One region of the Pseudoalteromonas sp. OF5H-5 genome, then DNA from elsewhere that is predicted to be linked to it. Evidence: predicted binding sites of a transcription regulator. Region 1 holds the regulator's gene; each other region holds the start of a gene.
What was found. Region 1 encodes LexA, which represses DNA repair genes until DNA is damaged. Its sites were predicted from a motif close to TACTGTATNNNNATACAGTA; they were not measured.
Positions count from the first base shown of each region.

Region 1 (5,865 bases):
AAACAGGCACAACCAAACAACATCAACAAAATGCCAATACCAAGCCCCAGCTTGAAAAGCAAAGTGGTTCTTAGCGGTAAAGTGGCCCTTCAACACCCTGATCCATATAACGAAAAGAATAATCGCGCCAAGAGTGACATGAAAGCCATGAAATCCTGTCAGTAAAAAGAATGTATTACCGTAAACCCCCGACTGGAGAGTTAACCCCAGATCTTGGTAAGCGTGAATATACTCTTCCACTTGCAAGGTTAAGAATGCGACGCCAAGTAGTACTGTTAATCCCAAGAACGCCTTTACTTTCGCCCGTTGCTCTTTTTCTAAAGCTACATGAGCAAAGCTAAGGGTGACTGATGATGCTAATAGAATAATCGTATTGATCAGTGGAAGTCCCTGCCAACCCATAGCTTGAGTGACAGTTCCATCTGGAGTTGTGAGCAATGGCCATACAGCTTCAAATTGAGGCCATAAAACCTCATTGGTACTGGCATTATTACTTGCACCGCCTAACCACGGCACAGCTATCATTCGTGCATAGAAAAGTGCACCAAAAAAAGCAGCAAAAAACATAACCTCGGAAAAGATAAACCATCCCATTCCTTGCTTGAACGAACGATCCATTTGGGCAGAATATAACCCATTTTGAGATTCTTGGATCACATTCCTGAACCAACCAAAAATCATATAGATCAGCACAGCAATACCCACGAGCAGTAGCATTACTCCACTATTACTGGTTGATTTAAGTTGAATAATCGTTAAGCCAGCGCCAACAGCGATAAAGAAAAGTGCAAAAGCCCCGACGATTGGCCATGGACTTTGCTCAGGCACGTAATATTTTTCTTGTTCATGGTTCATATTTGAACTCCTCTCGAGCAACTAGCATATTCAGTCCATCACTGTCTTGTTTGCTAACTCGCTCTGTAATATCAAACAACGTATATGAAAGCGTGAGTTCCTCAACATCACTTGGTAGCTCCGTATCTACATAAAACCTCAAGACAAACTCAACTTCTTCTTTGCCTTTCATTGATTGCTGATCAAAACAAAAGCAGGCCATTTTGTGTAAATACTTTGCAGCTTTCCCCGGGGACACTGAAGGGATCGCTTGCAACACACGCTCACTATCACTCAAGTTTTTTGCAATAAATTTGACATCGGTTAGCTTACCGGGTTGAACACTAACCGAATGTTCGACTGCATCGACCTTAAATGGCGCCTGGCTTTGACTATGCGTTGTGAAGCTCACATCTACTTGTCGACTTTGTGCAATTGACTCGCTCTGCTTTGCGATTTCCATGGATGGCTTACCATTTAGGCCTGTGACATCACAAAAAACGTCATATAGAGGAACCAGTGCAAAGGCAAAAGCAAACATACCTAGCGTCAACAAGATAAGCTTCTTAAGCAGGCGGCCATGTTGCATTACTTAATCTCCGGTGGCGTTGAAAAGGTATGATAAGGAGCCGGAGATGGTACTTGCCACTCTAATCCCTCTGCCCCATCCCATACTTTCCCAGAGGCCTGCTCTCCACCTTTTATACATTTATAAACCACTGCAACAAACAACAGTTGAGAAAGACCGAATGCAAACCCTCCGATACTAATGATCGCGTTGAAATCAGCGAACTGTAGAGCATAGTCAGGGATCCGCCTTGGCATGCCAGCAAGACCAACAAAGTGCATTGGGAAGAACAATACGTTCACACTAACCAAGGAGAGCCAAAAGTGAAATTTAGCCAATTTGATATCAAACATGTGCCCCGTCCACTTTGGTAACCAATAATATGCGGCGGCCATTATTGAGAACACAGCTCCCGTAACTAACACGTAATGGAAATGCGCGACAACGAAGTAAGTATCGTGATATTGGAAATCGGCGGGAGTAATCGCTAACATCAAACCGGAAAATCCACCAATTGTGAAAAGTACGATGAATGCAATAGCAAAAAGCATAGGCACCTCAAAACTAATAGCACCTCGCCACATTGTAGCTACCCAATTAAAAACCTTAACGCCAGTAGGCACTGAAATGAGCATAGTTGCATACATAAAAAACAACTCACCAGCTAAAGGCATACCCGTTGTAAACATATGATGAGCCCAAACGACGAACGACAGCAGTGCAATTGAAGCGGTTGCATAAACCATTGATGCATAGCCAAACAGTTTCTTTCTTGAAAATGTCGGTACTATCGTAGAGATTATGCCGAAGGCAGGTAATATCATGATGTACACTTCAGGATGACCAAAAAACCAGAATATATGCTGGAACATAACAGGATCACCACCACCTGCTGCATCAAAAAAGCTCGTTCCAAAGAACTTGTCTGTCAGCACCATAGTTACGGCGCCAGCAAGTACCGGCATAACAGCTATCAGAAGAAATGCAGTTATCAACCAGGTCCAGACAAATAAAGGCAACTTCATCCATGTCATACCTGGAGCTCTAAGATTGACGATGGTCACGATAACGTTGATAGCACCCATAATAGAGCTAATGCCCATTATATGAACAGCAAAAACAAAAAACGCAGTATTGTCATTGCTGTACGTTGTAGATAGTGGCGCATAAAAAGTCCAACCGAAAGCAGGCCCGCCGCCTTCCAAAAATAATGACATCAGTAAAATTGCAAATGCAAAAGGTAGTATCCAAAAACTCCAGTTATTCATTCTCGGTAACGCCATATCAGGAGCACCAATCATCATTGGGATCATCCAGTTGGCAAGACCTGTAAATGCGGGCATTACTGCGCCAAATACCATTATTAGTCCATGCACTGTCGTCATTTGATTAAAAAAATGCGGATCTACAAGCTGTAACCCAGGTTGGAAAAGCTCGGCTCGGATCACCATCGCCATAGCACCGCCAATTAAAAACATGGTTAGTGAGAACAATAAATACAGTGTTCCAATGTCTTTATGATTGGTAGTAAACAGCCAGCGCTTTAAGCCTTTGGGAGCTGTATGGTGTGAATGTTCGTCTACGATGGCACTCATTACTTACCCTCCTCTAGTGCATCTATCTCACGCTGTATTTGGCTTGGCTGAATAACATCGCCAGTGTCATTACCCCAGCTATTTCTTTTATAGGTGATCACCCCCGCGATCTGCTTAATTGTTAATTGCTTTGCGAAAGATTGCATCGCAGTTCCTGGGCGACCTAAAAGTAGAATATCTATATGAGCTTTAATATCTCCAGTGACGACTTTACTTCCTTTCATTGCAGGGAAGACTCCTGGTAGCCCAAGCCCAGTTGGTTGATGGCAAGCTGCGCAATAAGCCATGTAAGTTTGTTCCCCAACCTCCATTAACTCTTCTTTCGAAAGAGTTTGTTGCGCAACTGCCTGTGACTCCGCCTCTGCTTTTGCTTTTTCAGCTTTAGCATCGTTAAGCCAACTATCAAATTTATCAGGACTTACGGCCTCGACGACGATTGGCATAAAGCCATGATCTTTGCCACATAATTCAGCACATTGGCCTCTATAAATTCCCTCATCGTTTACCTTTGCCCATGCCTCATTTATAAATCCCGGATTGGCATCCTTCTTCACCGCAAAATCAGGCACCCACCAAGAATGGATGACATCATCCGAGGTCATCAAAAAGCGGACTTTCCTATCTGTAGGAATAACTAAATGCTTATCAACTTCAAGCAGGTAATTTTCATTTTTTTCTTTAAGATCACTAATTTCATCTTTCGAAGTAGAGAGCAAAGAATAGAACTCAACATCATGCCCCATATACTCATAGTGCCATTTCCACTGAGAGCCTGTGACCTTAATGGTCAGATCAGCTTTACTCGTGTCTTCCATAGCAATAAGCGTTTTTGTGGCTGGTATTGCCATACCAATGAGTATCAGGAAGGGAATTGCAGTCCAAAGTATTTCCACTTTGGTGCTTTCATGAAATTGCGCCGCAACAACGCCTTTTGACTTTCTGTGTTTTATAAGCGCCCAAAACATAATCCCAAATACAATCACTCCAATGACACAACATATTAGAAATATGGTCATGTGAAGCTCATACACTTGATGACTAATGTCTGTAACACCTTGCCTCATATTGTAAGCGCTGTTAGCAAGTGAGGGCATGGCGATTAGCACCGCGATGAATGCTACAACTAATCGACAAATTTTCATTTGACGTCTCCTTCAAGACAACTCGTGGTTGTCTCTTGTTATTATTGGATGACTGTCATATTGTCTATTTGTACATAGACTTACTGCACGACTATTAACCAATTAGTCAAAAAACAAACAAATTGCAAGATTTTCGAGAAGACCGACTTTAGAATCAAAACTGGGGACTATAGGGAGTAAAACGAAGAATGATGAAAAATAGTGTATAAAGATCAGAAAACTAAAAATATTACTAAATGATTAAAGTCACTATAATTATCTAACTTTCACACAGTTAGAAAAGTTAATTATTACTTTCTAAACAAAATATAGTTAAAGCAAGCGCAACTTTATATTTAACGCTACGCTCGCTCTCATAAACTACATCCAGTCTGCACTTCGGATAACACCGACAGCTAACCCTTCAATGGAGAAATTTTGATGTTCTAGATCTACTTCAATCGCTTTAAATTCTTCATTCTCAGCATGTAAAAAAACTTTCTTTCCTTTCTTTTCAAGACGTTTAACAGTCACATCTTCTTCTACACGAGCAACTATCACTTGCCCATTTTCTGCCACTTGAGTTCTGTGAACAGCCAATAGGTCACCATCTATAATACCAATATCCTTCATGCTCATACCATTAACTCTCAAAAGGTAATCAGCATTAGGTTTAAAAAAACTAGCATCTACATTACAGTGGCTTTCTACATGTTGCTCTGCCAAAATAGGCTCACCAGCAGCAACACGACCAATAATAGGCAAACCAAGTTGTTCTGATTCATCCTCTACAAGTCGAATCCCTCGGCTTGCGCCTGGGACCATTTCGATAACTCCCTTTTTCGCAAGCGCTTTCAGGTGCTCTTCCGCTGCATTTGCACTCTTAAAACCCAAAGCATCAGCTATTTCAGCACGAGTTGGAGGCATGCCTGTATCTTTTATGAATACTTTTATTAATTCAAAGATTTGTTCTTGTCGTTTTGTTAGAGGACGCATTAACTGGTATTCCATACAGTGGTTTATTTACTGTAAGTATATACAGCTCAAAAAAAAATCGCAAATGTTTCTTTCTTCGCCATATTTTAAGTGTATTTATTGATAGCATTAATTAGATCAGCATTAAACAAGAATCGAAGTCTGTGCTTCAGAGCATAACCTACGACTCTACGAAATAAGGATTATTAAGATTTAGGGCTGATAAATCACCTCCTACCATTTTGCACTGTGCTGATACTGTGGTGGGAGCGCATTTACTTAGGTTTAGAAAATCTGGCGAGGCTTTTTATATCTCAAATTTCTATACCTCAAATAGCAAAAAACCCGTCGCATTGCTACAACGGGTTTTGATGTACATGGGTGTTCCACATTATTTTTGAGCCGAAACTTTCATTGCAAGCCATCGGCGGGTGAACCACCTCCCACCATGTTGCACTGTGCCTATACTGTGGTAGGAGCGAGTTTACCTCGCGAGGTTTTTTCGGAATTTCATTGCAACCCCTCGGCGGGTAAACCGCCTCTTAGCATGTTGCACTGTGCTGATACTGTGGTGGGAGCGAGTTCACCTCGCGATGTGTTGATTGGCTTGTGAGGCTTTCTATATCCCGAAATTATAACCCCCAAACAACAAAAAACCCGTTGCATCTCTGCAACGGGTTTTGATGTACATGGATGTTCGAATGTCGATGAAGTTCATGGATGAACGCTTTTCATCAACCTCTTATTTGGCCCTGGCTCGCTACGAAGTAGG
Region 1 covers NZ_JAKGBF010000024.1:5-5,869, reverse strand. The annotation lists gene L1271_RS22440 (cytochrome c oxidase subunit 3) at 1-855, opposite strand, end outside; gene L1271_RS24995 (DUF2909 family protein) at 1-74, shown strand, start outside; gene L1271_RS22435 (cytochrome c oxidase assembly protein) at 845-1,423, opposite strand; gene ctaD (cytochrome c oxidase subunit I) at 1,423-2,997, opposite strand; gene coxB (cytochrome c oxidase subunit II) at 2,997-4,139, opposite strand; gene lexA (transcriptional repressor LexA) at 4,500-5,114, opposite strand.

Region 2 (5,865 bases), on a different contig from region 1:
CGACATTATCACTTTGTTTAGATAACACTTGTTGATAAATCGTTTTCGCTCGCGCTAACTCTTCCACCGCTGTACTTTGGGATAGGTGTGTGGCAAGAGTGATCTCATCAAAATACGGGTTGTTTTGTGTCTTGTGCTTTTGATCAGTTTGAATATAAAAAGCAAAAATAGCGATGAGAGCGAGCAACGTAATGGTGACACCAAGCAGCCAAATTCGCTTTTTGCTCACAGGCATCACAGCCGCTTTATGCTCTCTAAGCGCAATGTTTGGATGAATGCGGTAACCTTGAGCTGATATTCTTTCTATGTATTCTTCGTATTGCGGATCTGTGTTTAAAATCTTTCTTAACTGCGCAACAGCTTGATAGACCGAATTGTCAGACACCACCTTCGGGTGCCAAACTAACTCGAAGAGGGTATCAATACTCAGAGGCTCAGGTTTCGCATCGACCAGCACCAACAGTAATTTCATCACTTTTGGAGTGACGGTATATTCACGGCCAGTCGGATACTCCACAATCTGGTTCAATTTAGGCACGACAAGCCAATTTCCCAAAAGCAAATTTTTCAACCCACGAACACCTTACATTATTGATTGTTATAGTTTTAATTAAATTAAGAAAAATTTCAGAGTTAATTTATATGAAAATTAAAACACAAAGTACCTCGCCAGTTATGCTCGAAGGCATCTAATACAACACTAACTGGTTTTCATTATGAAAAAACAAACATTAATATTTGCGGCCTGTTGCGCCCTGTCTTCTCATGCATTATTTGCAGCAGTGGACCTTCGTATCGACAATGCTACCATTTTAAATCCTATTGATAAGCACCAAGTCAATATCATTTCCAATCATTGGCTCGCCATCCAAGATGGCAAAATTATACAAGTCTCTGACTCAAGTCAAAAACCGGATGCAGCACAGGTCATTGATGCTCATGGTCAATACCTCATACCAGGGTTAACCGATAGCCATGTCCACCTAAAAACTATGCCGGGATTGCTTAACACTTCTCCTAGAGCTCGCCAAATGCAGGCAGCATTTTTACAACGGCAAGGCGCTAATTATCTTTACTATGGCGTCACGCAAGTTATTGACCCGTCAAACACTGCAATCGGCATAACCGAATTTACAGCAAATGGCCCCGCACCCGACGCCTACTTTTGTGGCGCAATGCCGGTTTACCAAGGGTATAATGCTCAAGGCCTTAGTTACTCAAAGCTACATCAACATAAACCCTACTTTGCTGCACAACACAGCGATCCTGCTCATGAGCTAACGCCATCTCAAGCACACGCTCACCAAGGAGCTCAGCCCTTGACGCGAATGAAATCTGACGGTGCAACTTGTGCCAAACTGTACTTTGAAGATGGCTTTGGAGAAAACAGTGCTATACCGCTTATTAACCAAGAAACTGCTAAACAATTAGTCGAGTCCGCAAACTCATTGAAGTTACCCGTAATGGCACATGCGAATGCCGTTGATATGCAACAACTTGCTGTAGATGCCAATATCAACGTTATGGCGCATGGACTTTGGAACTGGTTAGCGCCAAATACAGCCCCTAGCGAAAGCGAACTACCAACCAATGTAAAAGCTGTGCTGGATACCATCATCGAAAAAGACATCGCCTATCAAGCCACATTAAATGTGATGAATGCTCTGGCGAAAGTGACTGACAACACTTTCACCTTCTCATCTGAATATCGTACCGTATTACCTCCGTCTCAAATTGCTTGGTATCAAAGTGAACCTGGTCGCTGGTTTTCTCGAGAAATGGGTCAAGGCTGGGGTGAAATAAGTAATCAACAAAAGGTGGCTAAACTTGAGCAAGTTTTCTCACAAGGGCAACGAGCACTAAATTATCTATATAAAAATGGCGCAACCTTGCTGCTTGGCTCAGATACGCCACCCGCACCAACTTATGTCTCGCAACCTGGCTTATCGACTTATCAAGAATTAACGATGATGGATCAAGCCGGAGTAGGCCTCGTTAGCTTGCTATCTGCTGCTACCATTAATAATGCGAAAGCATTTGCGATAGACAACCAGTACGGCAGTATCGCAGCTGGGAAAGTGGCAAATCTATTACTTTTAAATAGTAACCCTTTGCAGTCAGTCGCGGCTTATAACGATATCGAATATGTTATCTTACATGGCTCCGCCATTGAACGTGCTACTTTTCATATCGATGCCCTCGAGAAAAGTGAGTGAGTAAATACGCCAGAATAGAAATGCTGATAATGTCGGTCTCACTTCAATTGACTTAATCAAGTGATCTATTCTGATATTTTCGAACTTCTGCTGGTAACAAGAGTCGAAAAATCGTCGCAAAGATAGCGCACACAGCCGAAGTAAGGTTGCTCTAACGCGGCCAGATAAAGCATAATAAAACAAAAAGGGTTTCTCTATAATGAAGATTTCATCTTTTCATCTCTCTAGGCAATCTTGGGGATTGCTAGCACTATCCGCTGCTATTTTTGAAGCCGTTGCACTGTATTTCCAATACGGTATGGGTTTAGAGCCCTGTATTATGTGCATCTATCAGCGTTTTGCTATGTTGGGGTTATTAGCAGCTGGTTTAATCGGTATGATTTCTCCTCGCTCTTTCGCACTGCGTAGTCTGGCATTTGTTTCGTGGGGTGTAGGCAGTATTTGGGGTTATTTTATCGCCCGTGAACATATCAATATGCAAACCACAACGGATCCATTTGCTTTTACCTGTGACTTTGTACCAAACTTTCCTGCGTTTATGCCGCTGCATGAATGGCTGCCAAGCTTTTTTGCTGCAACGGGTGACTGCGGCAACATAGATTGGTCTTTTGCAGGATTATCTATGCCTGGATGGATGGAAATTATCTTTGCATTTTATAGTGTTGCATTTATTCTTTTCTTATTTTTCCACGTTACCAAAAGAAGTTGAGATATCACATTCATGCATTTTAGGTTAAGCCAAATTGAGCAACTGAGAGCGTTTAAATTACGTGACAAGCAGATGATCTTACGTCTTGCACTTAGCCACCTTGATGCAAAAACAAAGGTCGTGTTAAGAATAGCCAAGTTGCTACTGCTCACACCGTTTTTTGCCTCATTGGTCGTATTTGAAGGCTGGCTGTTATTACCTGTCTTACTCGTGGCAGGATTAATTTATCCGCTACTGACCACACCACTGGAAATACAATTTGGCAAACCCAAGTTAGCTCAGGCAATCGCTGAGTTTAACGCCTCGAATAAGCCCTGATCTTCAATCTACCTGTGTGCGAGCAACTAAGCTCGCACACAATAACTACGACTAGACTCTAATTTTCCCCTCCAGTTTTGCCAATATTCCTTTCCCAATTCCTTTTACTTCCAGCAACTCCGTTGTTGTTTTAAAGCGCCCCATTTTCTTACGGTACTCTACGATGGCTTCAGCTTTACGAATACCAATCCCTGGTAAACTTGAAAGCGCCGAAGCGTCAGCGGAATTAATATCGAGTACAGCACTTTGCTGCTGTGTTTGAGAGACAGATTTTGCTTGATCCGTAGGTTTTGCGAGCACACTTGAACAGCTTAAACCTAGCGCCAATAAAATAGAAAGTATGGTGGGTTTATTGAACATATATACACTCCTTGTGCGTAAAAAGTATCCAAAGCTTACTGCATTTACCTCGGTGAGTGATTGCAGAAGCTTTTTAAATAAAGATTGGAATATTGACTTTGTCAAAAAACATTCATTCTTTCAAAAATCAAAATAAACATTAAGCTTTTGTTTTTAATGAATTTAATTAATTCTACTTCACTCAACAGCACTTGAAAAATTTTCAAAATAACTTGCTTAATCACTCGATTCGATTTACTGTATAAAAAAACAGTGACTAGGGGAATAACCATGGCCGTTATCATCAAATATGTTGTTGAAAGAAATGGAGTCGAGCGTATGACTTTCACGTCTAAAAAAGAAGCTGATGCTTATGATAAGATGCTAGATGTAGCTGAAGCATTGGAAGACATGCTAACGAAAGTTGACGTGCCGCTAAGTGAACAACAAGTTGAATCCCTAGCGCTTGAAATTGCAAAACAAAAAGATGACTTTGTGTCTGTGTTAAAAGGTGGCAAAGTAGCACCAAAGGCCAATACCAAAAACAAATCTGAAAACGAAAAAGCGTCAGATCCAGATAAAGTGACCAAAATTAAGCAAGCCTAAATGATAATAACCACTTACTTCAGTGGGTGGTTTAGGCTGAAAATAAAAAACCGCATGTTCTGCGGTTTTTTATTTTGTGCTGTGTAGCGTGGTATTATTTAATCACGCTTGCCACTGCGTCAGCAAAGTAGTCAATATTGTCTTTGCTTACGCCAGCTACGTTAACGCGGCTAGAGCCTACCATATAGATAGCATATTCAGTGCGTAGTCTGTCAATTTGCTCTTTATTAATACCCAAGAAAGAGAACATACCGTGCTGACGGTCAATGAACGAGAAGTCTTGCTCAACACCTTTTGCAGCTAGGCTTTCTTTGATCAACGTACGTAGACCATTGATACGACCGCGCATTTCGTCAAGTTCGTCGTACCACATTTGCGTAAGTTCAGTACTGCTTAGAATGGTATTTACAATATCAGCACCGTGTGCTGGCGGCATTGAATAGATACTACGAACCACACTAAGTAATACTGAGTTTGAAACATCAGCAGTTGCACTGTCTTTTGCAATGATTGAACACGCACCGATACGCTCGCGGTATAAACCAAAGTTTTTAGAGCAAGATGAACAGATGATCATTTCATCAACTGTATCCGCAACCGTTCTAAGGCCTTGTGCATCTTCTTCAAGGCTAGTACCAAAGCCTTGGTATGCAATATCAATTAATGGCGTAAAGCCTTGCTCTTTTGCAAGTTCAGCAACCACTTTCCATTGCGCTTGATTTAAGTCCATACCACTTGGGTTATGACAACATGCATGAAGTAGTACTACATCACCTTTAGGTACTTGCTTCAGCGCATTGATCATCTCATCAAACAACAACCCTTTGTTTTCGTAGTCGTAGTAAGGATACTCTTTAACTGTTAGACCCGCTGCTTCAAATAGGCTGATGTGGTTTGCCCAAGTTGGAGTCGTAACCCAAACAGTTGCATTGGTGTTGCAACGTTTAATAAATTCGGCAGCAACACGTAATGCGCCAGTACCACCAGGTGCTTGCGCCGTACGTACGCGATTTGCCAATAATGTACTATGCTCTCCAAGTAACAGTGTTTCCATCTTTTGACAGAAGTCTAAATTACCAGCCAAACCAATATAAGATTTTGTCGTTTCGTTTTCTAAACGAAACGCTTCCGCTTTTTTAACCGCTTTAAGTACCGGCGTGTTTCCCTGCTCGTCCTTATAAACACCTACACCAAGGTCAATTTTGTTTGGGTTAGTGTCCTGTTTATAAGCGGCCATCAGGCCTAAAATAGGATCTGTTGGAAGTGGTTTTAGCTCTGAGAACATGGCTTATCTCTTTTATTTTAATTAATGCAAACTCGAGCGGCTGACGCCCGATTCCAGTAGACTTGATGGTAACATAGAGACTTGCATCTCAGTTACCATATTTATCTAGAATTTTATTCATTTTTGTAAACTTGGCAGCACCACAAAGGCGTCAAGTTTACAGCCGGACATTCCGATAATTATTTGGGTAAATATTCAGGGATTCTCGTACATGCTGCTGCAAGCAATGCTAAAATTTCTTCGTTGAAAAATGACTCAAAAAACGCTTCTGCATCAATAATTCCAATACAATTTTGAGCATCATCGAATAATGGCATACAGGTTTCTGCTTTCACCTTTGGATCGCAAATGTAGTACTCTCCACCACTGGCGACATATTGAGGGATGTCATT
Region 2 covers NZ_JAKGBF010000001.1:506,695-512,559, reverse strand. The annotation lists gene L1271_RS02340 (winged helix-turn-helix domain-containing protein) at 1-571, opposite strand, end outside; gene L1271_RS02335 (amidohydrolase family protein) at 717-2,216, shown strand; gene dsbB (disulfide bond formation protein DsbB) at 2,416-2,925, shown strand; gene L1271_RS02325 (hypothetical protein) at 2,938-3,243, shown strand; gene L1271_RS02320 (ComEA family DNA-binding protein) at 3,295-3,603, opposite strand; gene L1271_RS02315 (YebG family protein) at 3,874-4,188, shown strand; gene L1271_RS02310 (amino acid aminotransferase) at 4,283-5,473, opposite strand; gene L1271_RS02305 (GAF domain-containing protein) at 5,653-5,865, opposite strand, start outside.
Region 2: L1271_RS02315 (YebG family protein) is a predicted target of LexA. The motif match lies at 3,839-3,858, and genes of this name have one in related genera.

Region 3 (5,865 bases), on a different contig from region 1:
AGATGCGGTGCAAATCGCTCAATAAAATCGTACATGTAGCCTCTTAGGAAGCTTCCTTTTCTGAAACCGATTTTCGTCGTACTTGCTTCAAATAGGTGACTTGCATCGATACAAACTAAGTCGCTATCAGACTTTTCATCAAGTGCCATTGACGCTAATACGCCAACACCGAGCCCTAATCTTACATAGGTTTTAATCACATCGGCGTCTGTTGCAGTAAACACGATGTGTGGCTCCAAACCATGAGCATTAAATGCTTTATCCAGTTCTGAGCGGCCAGTAAAACCAAACACATAAGTGATCAACGGATATTTAGCGACGTCTTGCACCGTCAGTGCACTGCCTTTTTGTGCAAGAGGATGGTCTTTGGCGACCACAATACTACGATTCCAGTGATAGCAAGGTAGCATGACAAGATCACTGTACAAATGCAGCGCCTCGGTAGCAATAGCAAAGTCAGCATCACCTCGAGCGGCAGCATCAGAGATTTGCTGTGGCGTACCTTGATGCATGTGTAGAGAAACCGCAGGATATTTTTTCATAAATCCTTGGATCACAGGAGGTAACGCGTAACGAGCTTGTGTATGCGTCGTTGCGATGTTTAGTTTACCTTGATCTGGTAAGGTATGTTCATTTGCAACCGCTTTGATCCCTTCCACTTTAGAGAGGATCTCACGAGCAATATTAATAATTTCATTACCCGCGCCCGTAACATGCGTTAAGTGCTTACCGCTACGGCCAAAAATTTGTACCCCCAACTCGTCTTCAAGCATGCGCACTTGCTTTGAAATACCAGGTTGAGAGGTATATAAACTTTCCGCCGTCGCTGACACATTCAGGTTGTGATTCAACACTTCGACGATATATCTCAATTGTTGTAATTTCATATTGCTTTTATTCTTATGATCTCTTGATGTTGAGCATCAGCCCATAGCAAAACCGCTTTTTGTTAGCGAGTTTAGTGCAAAGCGATAAAAACCGCCTGTTACGACCTTATGTAGGCTAGCACATTTGGTAAAAATGAGGTAGCCAAGAGGTACTAAATATCAGCATTTTCACTGACGCTCCGACAGTCATTTGGCCAAATAGCGGATATTGTGACACGCTTTTGCAAACTCACGAGCTAAATCTGGCGACTATCTTTCACTAAAACTAACCGCTCATTTAGGCATCGGCTATACTAAAAAATAATGAATTCTTTATCTTTTTTACAGGTTATTGTCGTAAACCTGTTCAGAATAGTACGAATTCATGTAAGATTAAAAAATTACACTGGTGGTTACATGAAAGAGATTTCAGTATGTTTGTTTCTATTATAATAATGTTGATTGTTGCACTTATCGTCATAGCAGTTTGGGTAAGCGCTATCCAGCAACATAAAGAGAAACAAGAAGCGGAGAGACGCAAAGAACTTGCTAAGCAAAAACGCGTAATAGAAGAAGCGGAAGACGTCATCATGAATGGCAGCAATATTCCGATGTCTGAAGTCATGATCCGTATTATTCAGCGCCGCGTGCACGATGCTTTAGCCGCAATGGTGGAGTTGTCTCCGACTTCGAAAGAATTAAAAAGTCGCTTACACGAGTCGCAAGAGCGCTTAAATACTCAGCCTGAAAAAGCAGCTGACTCAGACTCGATAGCACTTCCAGACAACGACAAACAAATTATCGCATTAGTTCAAGGCATAAAGAAATTACGCCAACTACTACGCTCAGAGCATAGTAAAGGTAAAGTAGACACTCAACTGTTCGTTAATGAAGACCGTAGGCTGGAGCGCTTTCAGCTTAAAATCAATGTTGAAAGCCAGATAAAACGAGGGCTTTCAGCGAGAACCGCAAACATGGTCGGTTCAGCAAGACAATACTTTGAAAAAGCTTACGCTACAATTTGCGCCGTCTCATACAATGATGACTATGTAAAAGAGAAAAAAGCACAGCTGGAAGGTTATTTAGAAGAGATCAGCAGCGAACTTAGAGCGTCCAACGCATCAGCGGTGAAAAAGAAAGCAGAGCAAGAACAAGACGACTTGGACGTATTGTTTGCACCGAAGAAGAAGTGGTAACACCATAATTTACGTGAAAGGCTGGTCTCCCAGCCTTTTTTATTACAAATGAAGTAAACCCACTTGCTTAACCAAAAGCAAACTTAACGATAAAGAGTGCTGTCAGTACCCAAACGCTGATACTGATTTCATTTGCCTTATTACACGCCAACTTAACTGCCGTATAAGAAATAAAACCCAAAGCAATACCATGCGCGATTGAAAACGTGAGCGGTGTCATCAATAACACAACACTCACCGGAATAGCATCGCTCATCTCATCCCAATTAATCAACTTTAGGTTTTGTAGCATTAATACCGACACATACAATATCGCGCCTGCCGTCGCATATGCAGGAACCATCTGTGCCAATGGCGCAAAGAACATCATGAGTAAGAAGCAGATCCCCACGACCACGGCCGTCAACCCTGTGCGACCACCGACAGATACACCCGACACTGATTCAATGTATGAAGTCGTCGTTGAAGTACCGAGCACTGAGCCTGCAATCGTCGCAGTGCTGTCAGCTGACAGTGCCCTACCCAACCTTGGCATGCGACCATGTTCGTCAGATAATCCGGCCTTTTGAGTCACCGCAACCAATGTGCCACTGGTATCAAATAAATCGACAAATAAAAATGCAAACACCACGCTAAGCATGGAAAGCTCAAAAATTCCGCTCAAATCCAACTGCATATAGGTCGGCGCGATGCTTGGGGGGATATCAACAACCCCGTGATAATCTACAAGCCCAAGCCCCCACGCAATACCCGTTACCATTAAAATGCTGATAAGCACGCCACTTTTGACTTCACGGTACATAAGCGCCGCAATCACAAAAAAGCTCGCAATGGCTAATAGCGGGCCGGGAGAAGTGATATCACCAAGTTGTACTAATGTCGCATCGCTTGCGATAACAATTTTCGCGTTCTTTAGCGCGATTAAGGCTAAGAATGCGCCAATACCTGCCGCGATCGCACGCTTTAGCACAATGGGAATAGCTTGGATCACCCATTCGCGTACTTTGAATACGCTCAAAAATAGAAATAAACAGCCCGACATAAATACCGCGCCTAATGCACTTTGCCATGTATAGCCCATGCCAAGCACAACACCATAGGTAAAAAAGGCGTTTAAGCCCATTCCAGGCGCAAGCGCTAAAGGATAGTTTGCCCATAGTCCCATAATAAAACAGCCGATTGCGGCTGCGATACAAGTTGCTACAAAAGCAGCGCCGTGATCCATGCCAGCTTCTGCTAGCATTGCAGGGTTTACGAAAACGATGTAAACCATAGTAACGAATGTCGTCAAGCCAGCAATCACCTCAGTTCTTACATTGGTGTGCATAGCTTGCAGTGAAAATAACCGCTCGAGCATAACTAAAATTACAAATTTAAGGAACAAGTGGTTGGATTTTAACACGAATCACTTTAAAACTCGGACAAAATAGTTAAAATTCAGCTACACTCTGCTTATCAACATTATTGCGAATAAAGATATGGATCAAAATAGCACCGACAACTCAGCAAACCATGACTTAGAACAGCAGCTGCTGAATGTGCTTGAATTTGTAACGTCGCCATTAAAAGCGGACGCAAAATTCCCAGATCTTCACGACAATACCCAAGCTTTGAAAAAAGGCCTCTATTACCTAAAAGAAAAATCTTTTCCGCTTGCGGCAAAATGGCTAAGACTGGCGGCGATGTCTGGTGATTTGAAGGCACAGTTCTTTTTAGGTTTGTTGTTTATGAAAGGTCAAGGAGTGCCACCCAGCCCCTTTCATGCAGCCGCTTGGTTAAGTTTGGCCAGCAGCCAAGGGCACAAAGGCGCCGAACAGGTACTACTAGATGTACGCCGCTTCCTAACAACTAAGCGCTTTAGAGATGCACAGTGCTATGCTGCAACACTTTACGAGCAAATTCATCAACTACAGCATATTAGCCAGTAAATTAAATTTGACTCTCCAAAAAAACGTAGGCTAGGCGTAGCTAAGCCTCTCTTAAGTAAACGTACGCTTTCCCTCCGCGACGATCAAAATGATACAGTAGGAAAACTACTGTATCGCAGCTGAGAAAACTTCCTTGCTTTACTCATACTGAACTTTCGTCAATTAAGCTCTCATTTCAAAAAAATCACAACCACTTGTTTTATATTGAAAATTTAAACTAAATAAAAATTAAGCTTGAATATTGATTAAAAAGCTAGCAATTTTCCTTGCATTCACACACTGTATAAACTACTGTATACAAATACTGTATAGATAACCAGTGAGACAATTATGTTACACAGCAATGCACTTCTACAGCCAAACAATTCAACTTATTACACACTTAACGAAATCAATAATGTGATAGTTGAAGATGAGATCGTCGCTAGTTTAGAGTTACTTAAAGTTTTACATAAATGTCAGCATAAACAAGGGTGGACGCTACTCGTTGCACCCGATAATGTACCAAACAAGTCACTACTAGAAAGCGCTTCAGTTGATGCAAGTAAGTTGCTCGTCATTAGGCAAAAGCACATATACGACCTTGAGTATGTACTTAAAAGTGCTATCAGCAATGGTAATTTCGCTGCAGTGGTGATTTGGACTGATATTGCATCAGTGCAAACTATCAACAAAATGGAACTGCCGGTATCTGACGTTGCGATCCACTGTTTTCAAAGCGCTTAACAAGCTACAATAACAGGATATAAATTTGTTAAAACTGAAGTTTTTATGTCTTGTTATTGCAATTCATCCCTTCCCTATTCGCAATGTTGTGAGCCGTACCTTAAGGGACAAAAATTCGCAGAGCGTCCACAAATACTCATGCGCTCTCGCTATACTGCATACTGCTTAAAAGATGCAAAGTATATTCATGACACCTATGCCCAGGCTAAACAAGCACAAAACAATATCGACGATATTGCTGCATTTGCTAATTATGCACACTTTATAAAATTGGAAGTGCTAGAAGAAGTAGTAGAAGCTACTCAGGGGATCGTTGAGTTTAAGGCGCACTATATCGCAGAAAACACACACTATATACTCCATGAGCGGTCAAATTTTATTACCGAAGCAGGCAGATGGTATTACTTAGATGGTGAATTGTACGATACACCTACAACCAAGGTAGGCAGAAATGACCTCTGTCCGTGCGGCAGTGATAAAAAGTATAAAAAGTGCCACGGTAGCTAAAATAGTCTGAACTAGAGATTAGATACAAAGCAATAAAAAAGGCTTGAAACGAGCTAAGGATGATTAAAGGCCGTTTAGCTTATACCAGTTGTATTAAGTAAATGATCTATCTTGAAGCGGGGAAATAGCTTTAGTAGCTAGGCAAAAATTTTGCTATTTAGTTGTTCTAAATGAGAAATTTTTAACGAAGCTAATATGCTATTTCACCCTTCAAATTGATTAGAGAATTAATTCAATTGGTATTAGACATGAAGCACGATAAGCATAGCGTTTTATGTCAGTCTAGTAACGAAGCAAACAGCTGTAAAACAGCAAGTTTAATACCAGTTTGTCTTAAATTTGCTCAATTTTGAAGGAGTAAAAGCAGCTAATGTTGTTACGCCGTCGCGCGTAACATACTCTGCATATCACCCGTTGCAATTTGATCATAAAAACCAGCCGCATCCATTGCCTTATCAGCAACTAAGGCCAGTTTACCTTGCGCGCTCGCCAAACGTCTTTTAACCGCTGGTTCCAAATTTTCTACGACTTCGAGTGGAATATGCTTTTTATCATTTCGTGCGGCAAAAGGTTCTGGATTTAAATTTTCTTGCAATCGCAAGGTTGCCATCGCCCCCATAGATACCAGCTGCGCGTTATGCT
Region 3 covers NZ_JAKGBF010000028.1:12,813-18,677, forward strand. The annotation lists gene cysB (HTH-type transcriptional regulator CysB) at 1-887, opposite strand, end outside; gene L1271_RS23575 (hypothetical protein) at 1,301-2,062, shown strand; gene L1271_RS23580 (NCS2 family permease) at 2,130-3,419, opposite strand; gene L1271_RS23585 (tetratricopeptide repeat protein) at 3,541-3,990, shown strand; gene L1271_RS23590 (SulA-like leucine-rich domain-containing protein) at 4,321-4,716, shown strand; gene L1271_RS23595 (YchJ family protein) at 4,762-5,223, shown strand; gene L1271_RS23600 (VC2046/SO_2500 family protein) at 5,600-5,865, opposite strand, start outside.
Region 3: L1271_RS23590 (SulA-like leucine-rich domain-containing protein) is a predicted target of LexA. The motif match lies at 4,293-4,312, and genes of this name have one in related genera.

Region 4 (5,865 bases), on a different contig from region 1:
AGCTCAAGTTGATGATAGTGGGGTTCCATATGCTGACAAAGCTTGTAAAACGCCTTGTTATGGTCTTTCTCTTTAAAGTGCGCTAGCTCGTGTACAACCAATGCTCGTAGCACTGCCTCGGGTGCGTGTTTTAACTGTGCTGCGATGTGTATTTGGTGCGACGTTTTTTGTTTTTGCCCGTGTCGTGTGGTTTTGAACGTATGGGTTCCTAACGCATTCAATACCATATTGTTGCGCTTCTCAAACTTGGCCTGCGATACCCGTGGGGTATTTTTTAAGTACTGCTGTCTTAATCCTTCCACATATTCGTAAAGTAGCTTATCGCTTTTGATTTGATGCGCTTCAGGATAGCGGCTTTTGAAAAAAGCACTGAGTCGCTTGCTCTCTATTAATTGAGTGACTTGAGTCTGGACTTGCTCTGAGTAGTTTAAAAAATAGGGATGGGACATTAAAACAGCGCCTCTTGCTTTGCTTCTTTTTCAGCGGGGAATGGATTGCTTACTTGATGATGTATCTCTAAATCAGCGATAAATTGTCTTGCTAAAAATGGCGCATCAAAATTGTCTGCGGTATGGAAAAACACATAAGGTGATTTACCTTCGCTGAGCCATTGATTGAGTTTAGTTAACCAAGGCTGATAAAAGTCTCTATTAGACTCAAGCTGAGAGCAACCAACAAATCGCAGAATAGGGCTGTCTCCAGTGGCAATTGCATGCACAGGTAATCGCGGCTTCTTTTGCTGTGCATCTACTATCGCAGGAGTACTGGCAGGCTCGCTAAAGAGTGGGCGAGTATCCATCACGATGCGGTTGTAGTTATTTTCGATTAAATATTGGTTGTATCTGCGCTCAGCATCGCCTTTGCGATAAAAGTCCCAATGCCGTACTTCAACACCAACAGTTAGCGCTTTGGGCAACCAAGATAAAAATTGTCGCATTTTATTTATATGTTCAGGCGCAAACTGCGCAGGTAATTGCAGCATTAACACGCCTAATTTAGGAAACAGCGGCGCCATGTTTTTACACCAAGCCAATAATTCATCTTGGCAGTGGCTAAGTGCCATTTCATGACTAAAGCGCTTAGGAATTTTAAACGTAAAGCGAAAGTCATCGGGCACTTGTTCCAGCCATTTTAATACGGTCTGCGGATTTGGATCGGCATAAAAAGTCGTATTGCCTTCAACGCTATTAAAAATTTGGCCATACTCTTTGAGCATATTTGTGGCACTACAATGGCTGGAAAATACTCGACCTTTCCAGTGTGTGCTACTCCATTGTGGGCAACCCAGATACAACATAGTGATCAAAACAACGATTAAATGTGTGAATAGTGTATCAGATCCTTAGATTGAGGATGACAATGCAGCGTATTTTTATATAATTGGCGGTTATTGAAAATGAGTCTTAGCGACTGGCTTACCAATACTGTGAATTCATATTGTGTGGTGAGAAGTGATTAGTCGTAAGAGCAAACTGGACTGACAGGAATTTTATGCGCTCTATATACTGCGGAAAACTAAATAAGAGCCATGTAGATCAGGAAGTTGAACTATGTGGTTGGATCAATAAACGTCGTGACCTTGGCGGCCTAATCTTTGTCGATTTAAGAGATAGAGAAGGGCTTGTGCAAGTGGTATTCGATCCTGAAGTGGAAGGCTTAATGGATAAAGCGAATACGTTGCGCCAAGAGTTCTGTGTTCAGATCAAAGGTGTTGTCCGTGCGCGTCCTGAAAGCCAAGTAAACAAAGACATGGCAACCGGTGAAGTTGAGATCTTAGGCACTGGCTTAACCATTATCAACCGTTCAGAACCATTACCGCTTGACTTCAATCAGCAAAACTCTGAAGAGCGTCGTCTTAAGTACCGTTATTTAGACCTACGTCGTCTAGAAATGAGCGATCGCATTAAAATGCGTGCTAAAGCGAGTAGCTTTGTGCGTCGTTTCTTGGATGAAAATGCATTCTTAGACATTGAAACGCCAGTACTAACGAAAGCGACACCTGAAGGTGCACGCGACTATCTAGTACCAAGTCGTGTCCACAAAGGCAGTTTCTATGCGCTACCGCAGTCGCCACAGCTATTTAAGCAGCTACTAATGATGTCTGGTTTTGACCGCTACTATCAAATCGTAAAGTGTTTCCGTGATGAAGACTTACGTGCCGATCGCCAGCCAGAGTTCACTCAGATAGATATCGAAACGTCATTTATGAGCTCAGACCAAGTTCGTGGCGTGACAGAAAAAATGATCCGTGAAATGTGGCAGTCTTTCCTAGATGTGGATTTGGGTGAGTTCCCTGTGATGCCATACAGCGAAGCGATGAGCAAATATGGTTCGGATAAACCAGACCTACGTAACCCGCTTGAGCTTATCGACGTTGCAGACATCGTAAAAGACGTTGAATTTAAAGTACTAAGTGGCCCTGCGAATGACGAAAAAGGTCGTGTTGCAGTACTATCAGTACCTGGTGGCGCACAACTTTCACGTAAGCAAATCGATGAATACACTAAGTTTGTAGGTATTTACGGTGCGAAAGGCCTTGCCTGGATGAAAGTGAACGACCGTGATGCGGGTAGCGAGGGCGTACAGTCACCAATCGCTAAGTTCTTGAATGAAGAAGTGATCAATGCACTGCTTGAGCGCACAGGCGCAAACACAGGTGACATTATTCTATTCGGCGCAGACAAGCGTAATACTGTAAACGAAGCGATGGGCGCGCTACGTCTGAAGATTGGTCTTGATTTAGAAATCACTGATCTAACTAAGTGGGCACCACTTTGGGTTGTTGACTTCCCGATGTTCGAAGAAGACGACGAAGGTAACCTACACGCGGTACACCATCCGTTTACCGCGCCTAAAGGCGTAAGTGCTGCGGACCTTGAAGCAAATCCAGCAGGTACACTTTCTGATGCATACGATATGGTACTTAACGGCTACGAAGTCGGTGGCGGTTCGGTTCGTATTCACAACAACGAAATGCAACAGGCTGCGTTCAGGATCCTAGGCATTGAAGAGTCTGAGCAGCAAGAGAAGTTTGGTTTCTTACTTGATGCTCTGAAGTATGGCACGCCTCCGCACGCAGGTTTGGCATTCGGTCTTGACCGTTTGGTGATGCTACTGTGTGGCACTGACAACATCCGTGACGTTATTGCGTTCCCGAAAACGACGCAAGCGTCGTGCTTGATGACTGATGCGCCAAGCCCTGCAAACCCAGATGCGCTAAAAGAGCTTGCTATCTCAATAGAAAAGCAGTTAACAGAGCAAGGTGAAGGCGAGTAAGTTCGTCAACCTGATGTAAAAGAGGCGACTTAGGTCGCCTTTTTTGATCAGATGAACTAGCTTATAACTGGTAATCTATACAGTATTTTGGCATTATAACCAAAAAACCAAGAGACGATGCGTTTGGCTGTCATTTTAGGAATTGATCCGGGGTCAAGATTTACAGGCTATGGTGTGATTGCTCACCAAGGTGCAAAGTTCCAATATTTGGGGAGCGGTTGCATTAAAGTTGGTGAACATGACTTTCCCACTCGATTAAAAATGATCTATCAAGGGATCACACAGCTCATAGAGCAGTTTTCGCCGAGCGACTTTGCGATTGAGCAAGTGTTCGTTGCGCATAATCCAAGCTCAGCCTTAAAACTTGGTCAAGCGCGAGGTGCGGCCATTGTTGCAGCGACCATGCAGTCAGTGGTTGTGAGTGAATATTCGGCAAGGCAAGTTAAACAAGCCGTTGCGGGTACCGGTGGTGCAGACAAAGCCCAAGTACAGGAAATGGTAAAGCGCATATTAAAATTGCCAGGCACACCCCAAGCTGATGCAGCAGATGCGTTGGCGGTGGCGATTTGTCACGCGCACTCAAGGCAAAACTTAATAAAAATGGCAGGCGCAGCGCGTAAAACCGTAAGAGGAAGGTTGAGATAACGATGATAGGAAAATTAAGCGGAACACTGTTAGAAAAGCAGCCACCAGAGATATTAATTGATGTTGCAGGTATAGGTTATGAGGTACAAATGCCAATGACCTGTTTTTATGAATTACCGAGCGTGGGCGAGCCGGTTTCCGTATTTACTCACTTTGTGGTGCGTGAAGATGCGCAGTTACTGTTTGGTTTTAATACCAAGATAGCACGTGCATTGTTTCGCACGTTAATTAAAGCAAACGGAGTCGGTCCAAAGCTCGGACTTGCAATTTTGTCGGGCATGTCGGCAGAGCAATTTGTTAGTTGCGTGAATCATGGCGATGCAACGACTTTGGTTAAGATCCCAGGAGTTGGTAAAAAGACCGCTGAGCGCCTAGTGCTTGAAATGAAAGATAAGCTAAAAGACTTTGGCAATGACTTACTCACACCGTTTAGCGATGCCGCTGTACTTGCGCCGCAAGAGCATCCGACGGTAAGTGATACCCCAGCAGATGAAGCGATTGCAGCCTTAATGGCATTAGGGTATAAACAAGTTCAAGCACAAAAAGCGGTAAAAGCCGTAAACAGAGAAGGCATGACGACCGAGAGTATCATTAAAGACGCTCTTAAATCGATGATGTAACTATGATTGAAGCAGATAGATTAATTGAACCTGAGATCCAAGGTAATGAAGATTTAGTAGATAGGGCGATTAGACCTAAATTACTAAATGATTATACCGGTCAGCCGCATGTCAAAAAGCAAATGGAAATTTTTATAGCGGCGGCACGTTCAAGACAGGAAGCCTTAGATCACTTGCTGATATTTGGTCCGCCGGGTTTAGGTAAAACCACGCTTGCGAACATTGTCGCAAACGAGCTTGAGGTTAATATAAAAACCACCTCGGGACCTGTGCTTGAAAAAGCGGGAGACTTGGCCGCATTGCTCACTAACCTTGAAGAAGGGGATGTGTTATTTATTGATGAGATCCATCGTTTAAGCCCTCAGGTGGAAGAAATTCTCTATCCCGCTATGGAAGACTACCAATTGGACATCATGATTGGTGAAGGCCCTGCAGCACGCTCGATTAAACTGGATTTACCGCCTTTTACTTTGGTTGGTGCAACGACACGTGCCGGCTCATTAACCTCACCATTAAGAGATCGTTTTGGTATTGTGCAGCGCTTGGAGTTTTACTCGGTTGCGGATTTGTCTTCGATTGTAACGCGCTCAGCGCATCATTTAAATCTAGAGATCAGCGAGTCGGGTGCAACTGAAGTGGCGCGTCGAGCGCGCGGTACACCACGAATAGCAAATCGTTTACTACGCAGGGTAAGAGACTTTGCTGAAGTGAAGGGCGATGGCTCTATCACTGAAGAGATTGCACACTTGGCGCTGGATATGGTCGATGTTGATAAATGTGGCTTCGATTATATGGATCGCAAATATCTGCTGGCAATCATAGAAAAGTTTACCGGTGGCCCGGTTGGTCTTGATAACCTTGCTGCGGCGATTGGAGAAGAAAAAGAAACCATCGAAGATGTGATAGAACCATTTTTGATCCAACAAGGCTTTATTCAACGCACGCCAAGAGGACGTATTGTCTCTGATAAAGCCTATATGCATTTTGAGCTAAGCAAGCCAGAATAATCCAAGCTGGGTAACAAACACCTTTGTTCTTCATAGCCGAGTATTCACTCGGCTATTTCATTTCTACATTAGAGTTTTGCAAATCACGTTTGCATAAATCCATAATTTTGTATCAGCTCAATTCAAGCAAGACTCATTACCGCTGAAGTAATTTACCTGTGTGTTATACGTTGCTTAAACTATTTGTAGACTGCCTCGTCCTTTAAACCAAGTGCTAAATAAAAACCGCAAAATAATCGAGTGTTAAAGAAAACGAGGAGAGTAATAAGGGGCGTGCACCAAATTTCAGGCAAAAAAAAGCCCGCAAATAATGCGGG
Region 4 covers NZ_JAKGBF010000005.1:65,626-71,490, forward strand. The annotation lists gene L1271_RS08890 (M48 metallopeptidase family protein) at 1-449, opposite strand, end outside; gene L1271_RS08895 (DUF72 domain-containing protein) at 449-1,216, opposite strand; gene aspS (aspartate--tRNA ligase) at 1,492-3,276, shown strand; gene ruvC (crossover junction endodeoxyribonuclease RuvC) at 3,400-3,921, shown strand; gene ruvA (Holliday junction branch migration protein RuvA) at 3,924-4,541, shown strand; gene ruvB (Holliday junction branch migration DNA helicase RuvB) at 4,544-5,548, shown strand.
Region 4: ruvC (crossover junction endodeoxyribonuclease RuvC) is a predicted target of LexA. The motif match lies at 3,342-3,361, and genes of this name have one in related genera.